3 linked regions of the Shimia isoporae genome follow. The protein of the gene in region 2 interacts with the protein of the main gene of each other region in a pairwise test. Links are inferred from orthologs where the notes say so. Each region holds a gene or a part of one and is shown on either strand. Other genes may lie near its edges. The genes, in order: BXY66_RS03460, ssb and recO.

The links.
Region 1: the proteins of ssb (region 2) and BXY66_RS03460 interact in binary tests that used the Escherichia coli proteins (3 or more experiments, as listed by UniProt). The link is inferred for Shimia isoporae from one-to-one orthologs.
Region 3: the proteins of ssb (region 2) and recO interact in binary tests that used the Escherichia coli proteins (3 or more experiments, as listed by UniProt). The link is inferred for Shimia isoporae from one-to-one orthologs.

The regions. Positions count from the first base shown.
Region 1 is NZ_SMGR01000001.1:696,834-699,901, forward strand. Bases 12-2,922 are described here. They hold BXY66_RS03460 (primosomal protein N'), read left to right. Parts: upstream 12-318; coding sequence 319-2,526; downstream 2,527-2,922. Other genes in these bases: BXY66_RS03455 (DUF484 family protein), read right to left, coding at 12-140; BXY66_RS03465 (MFS transporter), read left to right, coding at 2,686-2,922. In the rest of the region: more of BXY66_RS03455, read right to left, coding at 1-11; more of BXY66_RS03465, read left to right, coding at 2,923-3,068.
Region 2 is NZ_SMGR01000001.1:1,287,908-1,290,828, forward strand. The notes cover bases 125-2,888. They hold ssb (single-stranded DNA-binding protein), read right to left. Parts: upstream 1,884-2,888; coding sequence 1,365-1,883; downstream 125-1,364. Other genes in these bases: pepT (peptidase T), read right to left, coding at 125-1,246; BXY66_RS06330 (lytic transglycosylase domain-containing protein), read left to right, coding at 2,087-2,674; BXY66_RS06335 (cytochrome-c peroxidase), read left to right, coding at 2,789-2,888. Outside these bases: more of pepT, read right to left, coding at 2-124; more of BXY66_RS06335, read left to right, coding at 2,889-2,921. UniProt on the Escherichia coli protein: Plays an important role in DNA replication, recombination and repair. Binds to ssDNA and to an array of partner proteins to recruit them to their sites of action during DNA metabolism. Acts as a sliding platform that migrates on DNA via reptation.
Region 3 is NZ_SMGR01000003.1:200,351-203,330, reverse strand. What follows is about bases 141-2,963. They hold recO (DNA repair protein RecO), read left to right. Parts: upstream 141-1,102; coding sequence 1,103-1,825; downstream 1,826-2,963. Other genes in these bases: BXY66_RS15265 (hypothetical protein), read left to right, coding at 2,859-2,963; BXY66_RS15270 (TetR/AcrR family transcriptional regulator), read right to left, coding at 2,217-2,768; BXY66_RS15275 (META domain-containing protein), read right to left, coding at 1,809-2,213; BXY66_RS15285 (DUF1491 family protein), read left to right, coding at 697-1,029; era (GTPase Era), read left to right, coding at 141-697. Also shown: more of era, read left to right, coding at 1-140; more of BXY66_RS15265, read left to right, coding at 2,964-2,980. UniProt on the Escherichia coli protein: Involved in DNA repair and RecF pathway recombination.

The sequences.
Region 1 (3,068 bases), 590 kb from region 2 along the record:
AAATCCACGATGTTGCCGCCCATCGTTTTCTCGTTGGCCGCAATCAGCGCGCGCATTAGATCACGGTCTTCAAGAATCACGTCAGGAGACGAAATGATCTTGTCCCGCAGGGTGTCGTCGATCTGTGGAGTGCTGCTCATGTCAGTGCCGTTTTTTCTCGTTGGCCGCACCTTAGCAGAGGGCCGCGCGGATTGCCGCAACTTTTTTGGTGACGGTTTGTGCTGTGGCAGAGGATCGCCGCCTTGCCTTTGCCGTTCAGATGCGGATGCTTAGGGCTCGCCTTCATCTGGCGTGGCAGGCACAGCGGATCACACGAGCATGACAGAGCCCGACATGGGACCGGAGTATTTTGAGGAAGGCGCGCTGGTGGCGGTTCTGACCACGCAGCCGCTGGACCGGTTTCTGGACTACAAGGCGCCAACTGGTGGGTGTTTCCGCGGTGCTTTTGTCGAGGTGCCATTGGGGCCGCGACGGGTGCTCGGGGTCATCTGGGGACCCGGCAAGGGCGACTTCGATATCTCCCGCATCCGCGCGGTCCAACGCGTTTTGGACGTGGCGCCGATGGGCGAGGACATGCGGCTGTTTCTGGAACGTGCTGCGGCGTATACATTAACGCCGATGCACGCGATGCTGCGCTTGGCGACGCGGGCGCCTGGGCTGTCGGATCCGCCTTCGATGCGCAAGATCTATCGGTTGGGCGAAGGTGAGCCGGATCGGCAAACCGACGCGCGAAGGCGTGTACTCGAGACTTTGCGCGAATATGGCGGGCTTTCCTTCACCATGGGCGAGTTGGCGCAAATGGCAGGCGTAACCAATTCGGTCATCAAAGGTCTGGTGAAACAGGGCGTCGTGCGAGAAGAGGACACACCACGCGATGTGCCATTCATGCGCCTTGATCCGGACTATGGCGGAAAAGACCTGACTGAAGCACAGGCAAAAGGGGCCGACGCCTTGAGGGCTGGAGTGCGAAGCGGCGATTATGGGACAACGCTTTTGCGCGGGGTTACCGGTTCGGGCAAGACCGAAGTTTACCTCGAAGCGGTGGCTGAATGCCTGCGAAAGGGGCGGCAGGCTCTGGTGCTGCTGCCGGAGATTGCTTTGACGGCGGAGTTTCTTACACGCGTAGAAGCGCGGTTCGGGGCGAAGCCTGCCGAATGGCATTCCGGTGTGACCATGACAGAACGGCGGCGCACTTGGAAGATGGTCGGGCAGGGCGGTGCACAGATGGTGATCGGCGCGCGGTCCGCGCTGTTTTTGCCCTATCGTGATCTAGGCTTGATCGTCGTCGACGAAGAACATGACACCTCATACAAACAGGAGGATGGCGTGCTGTACAATGCTCGGGACATGGCGGTGCTGCGGGCGTCTCTTGCTGCGTCTCGGGTGGTGCTGGCTTCTGCAACTCCTAGCCTTGAAAGTTGGACCAATGCCGAAGCCGGAAAATACGAAAAGCTGGAACTGACTTCACGGTTCGGTGCGGCTGTGCTGCCCGAAATGCGCGCGATAGACATGCGGAGCGAGGATTTGCCACGGGACCGTTGGATTTCTCCGACGCTCAAACGCGCGGTGGATCGGCGTATTGAGAAAGGCGAGCAGTCCCTGTTGTTCATCAACCGTCGGGGCTACGCGCCGGTGACCATCTGCCGGGCCTGTGGGCATCAAGTGGGCTGCGATCATTGTGATGCGCGGATGGTGGAACACCGTTTTCTGAAACGGCTGGTGTGTCACCAGTGCGGCGAGACCAAACCTATGCCCGACACCTGTCCGAGTTGTGACGTCGAAGGAAAGCTTGCACCGGTTGGTCCGGGGGTGGAACGCCTCGCTGAAGAGGCCGAAAAACTCTGGCCGGATGCGCGTCAGGCGGTTCTCTCGTCTGACCTTTTCGGATCGGCCCGAGCCCTGAAGGAAGGTATCGAGAAAATCGCGAGCGGTGGCGCCGACATCATCATTGGCACCCAACTCGTAGCCAAGGGCCACAATTTTCCTTTGCTCACGTTGGTCGGTGTAATCGACGCCGACTTGGGCCTGCAAGGATCCGATCTGCGCGCCGCCGAACGCACATTTCAGTTGATGAGACAGGTTGCAGGGCGGGCGGGGCGTTCAGAAAAGCCAGGGCAGGCGCTCTTGCAGACCTATCAGCCCGAGCATCCGGTCATCCGCGCGACGCTGGCTGGCGACGAGCTCGGTTTCTGGCGTGCAGAAGCGGACGAGCGCCGCTTCGCCGGGGTACCGCCCTTCGGCCGGATGGCCGGAATTATCCTATCCGGTCCGGATGTGTCGCAGGTTTTCGACCTTGGGAACGCACTTGCGCGAAATGCTGGCATGCTGCGCGAGATCGGCGCAGAAGTTTATGGCCCTGCGCCAGCACCGATTGCGCGCGTGCGCGGCCGGCACCGCGTGCGCTTGCTGGTCAAAGCGGACAAAGGTGCGCCTTTGCAGGCGGCGTTGGCCAAATGGGTTGGCCAGTTCAAGTTAAAGGGCGATCTGCGCCTGTCCGTCGACATCGACCCGCAGAGTTTTTACTGACCTTCTTTGTGGCCTAAAATACCCTGGAGCGCGAGGCAGCGCCTCGCATCCTGCAAGCCTGAGCGCCGAAGGCGCACCGTTTGGTCACCTCTAGACAAACACACGCTCTGTGCAAATTTGTGTCTCGCCATTCGCACCGCACAGGCGTAAAGCCGAAGCATGTTCAAAAGAATTTCCCTTGATGACGCACAGCATCTGCCGGTTTGGCGGCGGCCTGTCGCTTTGTTGGTGCTGATGGCAATCGGTATGCCGATTGCGTTCAATGTCTGGCTGGCACTTCTCAACAACTTTGTGACCGATGCGGCGGATTTTGATGGCCTCGACATTGGCATTTTGCATTTCGTCCGAGAAATTCCCGGCTTCCTCGCAATTCTGGTCATCTACCTCTTGTATCTGTTTCGGGAACAGACGCTTGGGCTTTTGTCGCTTTTTCTGTTGGGGGCCGCGACCGCCGTCACGGCCTATTTTCCGGAGATGTCCGGGATCTTGACGCTGACATTGCTGAGTTCGATCGGATTTCACTACTACGAGACAGTCAACCA
Region 2 (2,921 bases):
TTCAGCGCGCAGCGCGATCAATGATGGTCAGGATTGTTTTCGTCGCAAGCGCCATGTCCTGTACGGAAATCCATTCGAGCGGACCGTGAATTTCCATCATGCCGGTGAACAGGTTGGGGCAGGGTACGCCGAGCTCGGTGAGACGCGATCCGTCAGTACCGCCGCGGATCGGGACAGATTTCGGATCCATGCCGAGTTCTCGCATTGCGTCTCGAGCGAGATCTACGGGTGTCATGTCATCTTCGAGCCAGTAGCGCATATTCCGGTACTGCTTGGTAATCTCGCAAGACACCTTGGCGCCGGGAAAGTCGGCTTCTGCCTTGGCACAGACAGCCTGCAGGCGCGCGCCTCTTTCTGCGAGTCCTTCCAGCTCGAAATCACGGATAATGAAGCGCAGCGTGGTTTCAGAGCTTCCGCCATCCTGTGCGTAGATGTGGGTGAACCCCTGTGTGCCATCCGTTGTTTCAGGCGTCGTGCCATCCTCGTCGAGTGCAGATGTGATCGCCGCGGCCACATGCAGCGCGTTGACCATCTTGTCTTTGGCGTAACCCGGATGGGCCGAAACGCCTGAAATCGTGACAACTGCACCGTCGGCTGAGAAGGTCTCATACTCCATGGTGCCACGCTTGGCGCCATCAAGTGTATAAGCGAAGTCAACGCCGAAGTCTTCCGGCAAAGCGTCGTCCACACCCCGCCCGATTTCCTCGTCCGGTGTAAAAGCCAGACGCACTTTGCCGTGTTTGAGCCCCGGCGTGCTAAGCAAGTGTTCGGCCATCGTCATGATGATCGCAACGCCGGCTTTGTCGTCAGCGCCCAACAGGGTAAGGCCACTTGCGGTGATGATGTCATCTCCTACACGGTCCCCAAGATAGTCGGATGTTTCTGCGTTCAGAACGAGATCCGCATTGTCGGGGAAGGTGATGTCGGTGCCGCTCCAGGCCCGGTGGACCCGGGGCTTCACATTTGCGGCGTTGAACTGTGGTGCAGTGTCCACGTGGGCGCAAAACCCGATGGTCGGGGCATTGGGATCGGTGGCCGGCACTGTGGCGAGCAACGCGCCATAGCTGGTCAACTCGATATCCGAGGCGCCGATCTTTTCCAGTTCGGCTTGCAAGTGGCGCTGCACATCCAACTGAATGGCGGTTGACGGTTTGGAGGGCGAGTGTTCGTCGCTCTGGCTGTCTATTTCGCAGTACGCCACGAGACGTTGCTCGAGGGCTTTGTCAAAAGAAGATGTGTCGGTCACGCTGCTTCCTCGGTGAATGATCGTTCACCACAGTCTTAGCGGCTCGCATGAGCGGGCGAAAGGGCAAAGAAAAAGGCCACGCCAAAGCGCAGCCTTTGCAGTTTTGATCCAATCGGGATCAGAACGGAATTTCGTCGTCCAGATCTCGGGATGGGGCACCGCCGCCGCCTTGCTGGCCGCCACCGCCGCCGAAGCTGCCGCCCTGATCGTATCCGCCACCCTGATCGTATCCGCCGCCAAAGCCACCGCCTTGGCCGCCGCCATAACCGCCGCCATCGCCACCGGAGCGCCCGTCGAGCATGGTCAGAACACCATCAAATCCCTGCAAGACAACTTCTGTGGAGTAACGGTCCTGACCGGATTGGTCCTGCCATTTACGCGTTTGCAATTTGCCTTCCACATAAACTTTTGAGCCTTTGCGCAGGTATTGCTCGGCAATGCGTACGAGGCCTTCCTGAAAAATTGCGACAGAGTGCCATTCAGTGCGCTCGCGGCGTTCACCGGTGTTGCGGTCTTTCCACTGTTCGGAAGTCGCGATACGCAGGTTGCAGACCTTGCCGCCGTTCTGGAAGGTGCGCACCTCGGGGTCGCGCCCCAGGTTGCCAATGAGAATAACCTTGTTCACCGATCCGGCCATGCGCCTTGTCTCCCGTGGAATCTGTTGTTTGGTTCGGGCCACCTTACACCATTGGTGCAGGGGGATGGAAAGCCGATTCTTGCACCCAGATGGTTACCGAAAGGTTGATTAAAATTCACCCTATCAGCACGCGGGGCGTCGGAATTGATCTTGGGTTTGGACTACGCTACAAATTTTGCAACCTAAGTCAGGGCAGTGTGGGCATGGTATTGCGCAAGGTTATCGGTGCGACAATGATCGCGGTTTTGGCAAGTGCCCCCGTGATGGCGCAGACTGTGTCGTCCAAGTCCAAAGCCCGTGTTTTCAAGAATCAGACCAAGGTTCTGGATGGGCGGGCCTCCGAACAGTATCGCGGATCTGTGCGTTTGAAGCCGCAACCGATTTACACTCCGTCCAAATGGGGGGATGGCAGCTATCGCGGAACGTATTCCGGACCTTATCTTGCCATGGCGCGCGAGGCGGCTTTGTTGCACGGCATCCCGGTTGACCTCTTTCTCAAACTGGTAAAGCAAGAGAGCAATTGGAATGCAGCTGCGAAATCCCACAAAGGGGCACTTGGCCTCGCGCAATTGATGCCCGCGACCGCGCGAGCCTTGCGGGTAGACCCGCTTGATCCGCAGCAAAATTTGGAAGGCGGTGCTCGGTATCTCAAGGCTCAGTATCTGCGTTTCGGCTCATGGCGGTTGGCTTTGGCGGCCTACAACGCGGGACCGGAAGCGGTACAGAAATATGGGGGTATTCCTCCATATAAGGAAACGCAGAACTACGTGCGGGTTATTCTGGGAGGCTAAGTCTTCTCAGCGCAACTCTTTCCAGACAAATTTTATCAGCTATTGATTTCTATCAAACCCGACCACAGGTGCATGGTCGAATGTCATGTACGAATTATCTGAAGGTTCCAATCTATGCATCTGACCCGCTCGGCAATCGCGTTGTGTTTGTGTTTTTCGGCATCCGGCGGCGTGGCTGCCCCTTTTGAGAGCGTCGAGGCATTGGGCGAAGCCTTGTTTCATGATGAAAACCTGTCTCTGAATCGCA
Region 3 (2,980 bases), on a different replicon or contig from region 2:
CAGGGCGATGGTTGCCGCCGCTTGGGGCGGAGCAGCGGACGCCGACATTATCGTGCTGATGATCGAAGCGCACCGCGGTGTGACAAAAGGCGTAGAAACGATTTTGGAAGGTCTGGAAGAAATCGGTCAGGGGCGCAAGGTTGCGTTGGCGATTAACAAAATCGATCGCGTGAAATCCGAAGATCTACTGGCACTGGCCAAGAATCTGAACGAGCGCTTTGATTTCGTCGAGACCTTTATGATCTCGGCAGAGAAAGGCCACGGCTGCGACACGCTGAAGGCATGGCTGGCAGGTCAGCTTCCCGAAGGGCCTTGGCTCTATCCTGAAGACCAAATTGCGGACCTCCCGATGCGTATGATCGCCGCTGAGATCACCCGGGAAAAGCTGACGCTCCGCCTCCATCAGGAATTGCCCTATCAGATGACGGTTGAAACCGAGAGCTGGGAAGAGCGCAAAGACGGGTCCGCACGAGTGGATCAGATGATCTATGTGATGCGTGACGGGCACAAAGGCATTGTCCTTGGCAACAAGGGAGAGACCATCAAGGCGGTTTCCAAGGCGTCGCGTGAAGAACTTGAAGAGTTTATGGGGCGCCGTATCCACTTGTTTTTGCAGGTCAAAGTACGCCCCAACTGGCTTGAGGAAAAAGAGCGCTATTCTGAAATGGGCCTCGATTTCCGCGACGGCAACGCCTGATTATGCGCCTGACCGCAGAGTTCTGGGTTCAGGCCTATCTGGCACGTTTGCGCACCTACGAAATCCCGGCTTTTGTTGTGGCGCATGGCGACGACACAGCAGGCGCGGTGTTGGTCAAGCTGAATACGCTGGACGGGCAGGCCATGGTGTTTGAACGTTCGTTCGACCTAATGAGCGGTGAGCGACGCTGGGTGGTTCTGTCTGAAGGTGCGGAGGCAGATGTTGACGCTGCCTTGGCCAAGCAACGCAGTTTTGATGCCGATGCTTGGGTGATCGAGGTAGAGGACCGTCAAGGGCGTCACCTGCTTGATGAACCGGGTTTGGCGGATTGACGGTCTGACAAAACGCCAGCCGCTCTTCCATTTGTAATGCGCTTGCGATTACCTGTGCCAAAGGAGGGCGCGGATGGACTGGCGCGATCAGGGCTTTGTGCTCTCGACCCGAAAACACGGCGAAACCTCGGTCATCCTTGAGGTCTTTACTCCCGAGCATGGGCGCCATGCGGGCGTGGTACGTGGCGGGGTCAGCCGGAAAATGACGCCCATCCTGCAACCCGGACATCAGCTTGATGTGACCTGGAGAGCGCGGCTGGAGGACCACCTCGGCAGCTTCACCGTGGAGCCTGTTAGATCGCGGGCAACGGTGCTCTCCGATCGAATGGCGTTGGCGGGGCTGAACGCAGTCACGGCTCTTTTGGCATTCTGTTTGCCAGAACGCGAAGTGCATGGAGACCTCTATCGACGTTCGGAGCAATTGCTGGACTTATTGGGTCAGAACGATATCTGGCCGCTTGCGTATCTGCGTTGGGAAATGGCGTTGCTGGAGGAAATGGGGTTCGGATTGGACCTGTCTGCCTGTGCGGTTAAAGGCACCAATCGGCACCTCGACTTCGTGTCACCCAAGTCGGGTCGCGCGGTGTCCGCCGAGGGAGCAGGGGAGTGGGCGGATCGCTTGCTGCCGCTGCCGCCTGTAATGCTGGGTAAAGGTGAAGCGCCCGATGACGAGATTTCGCAAGCATTTAGAACGACGGGCTATTTCCTCTCGGAAAAACTCGCGCCCGAATTGGGGCTGCGCCCCTTGCCCGAGGCCCGCGGTCGGTTTGTTGATTTGTTCAACCGCCGTCTGTGATCCCGACAAATACCATCTCGCGCCCGTCTTCGTTGGTTAGCACCATATTGGGGCCAGAAACCTCGACGATCTGCATGTCCTTTAGGTCCGCGAAATACTTGCGTTCTTGAGTGGAAAACGTGCATTCCGGTGCAGTGATGTTGTCCTCAAGTTCAATTTCGAACCACGGGTAGGGCGCCCTCTGCCCTGCAGTAAATTGGGTGCAGGGACCCGTTCCATTTACGCTGCCATGCGGGCCAAAAGCGATTTCGTTGGAAAAAGTGACTGGTTGCCCGTCAACTTCGACAAGGCGCCAGACATAGTTGCCGCCGCCGTATTTGACGAGCGTTTCACCGGGGTCGCATGCGGTTATGATCAGCAAGCAGCTAAAGAGAACAAGTTTCTTCATGGCTTATTGATAGAGTGCCAAAATCAAATCGACCAGAGTGCCCATGGCGGGGCCGTTTATCTCGCCGTCACGCGACGAAAGATCGTCCATGCCAATCACGGAAGCATACAGAATCCGCACCAGTTCCGGATTGGTTAGACCGATTTCCTTCATCAATGCTGACAAGTACTGCATGCGCAAACCGTCTACACGGGCGATGGCCTCCGCAACCTTCGGGTCGCTGCGCCCCCAAGCGCGTATCGCTGGTTCCAACGCTATGCCACCGTAATCGGCAGGCGCACCTGACACAGCGATCTGGCCAAGTGCCCGCAACTTGTGAACGGCCGATTCCTGTTCTTCAATTTGCGTGACGATGTCCGCGTATGCTTTGCTCTCCCATTCCTTGAGGATCGCGGAATGAAAAGCTGGCACGTCTTTGAAGTGCCAATAGAACGAACCCTTCGTGGTCTTGAGCCGTCGCGCCATAGGCTCCGCCTTGAGCGCGCCTCCACCTGCTTCGGTAAGTGCCACGAAACCGGCTTTCAGCCAGTCCTGCTTTGATAGTCGTTTACTCATGCATCAACCATACGGTAGCGTATTGACTCTCGCAAGCGCGCGGCCCAAATTCTCAACCATACGGAATCGTATGGTTTGAGGAGAGGGAATATGAATTATTGGATGGCTTCTGCAGGCGGGCTGCTTTTGCTAACGGCGTATGTGCATGTCTTTATGGGCGGGCCGGAAATTCATGACGTGATTCAAGCGAGTGCACTTGACCCCGGGGTCCG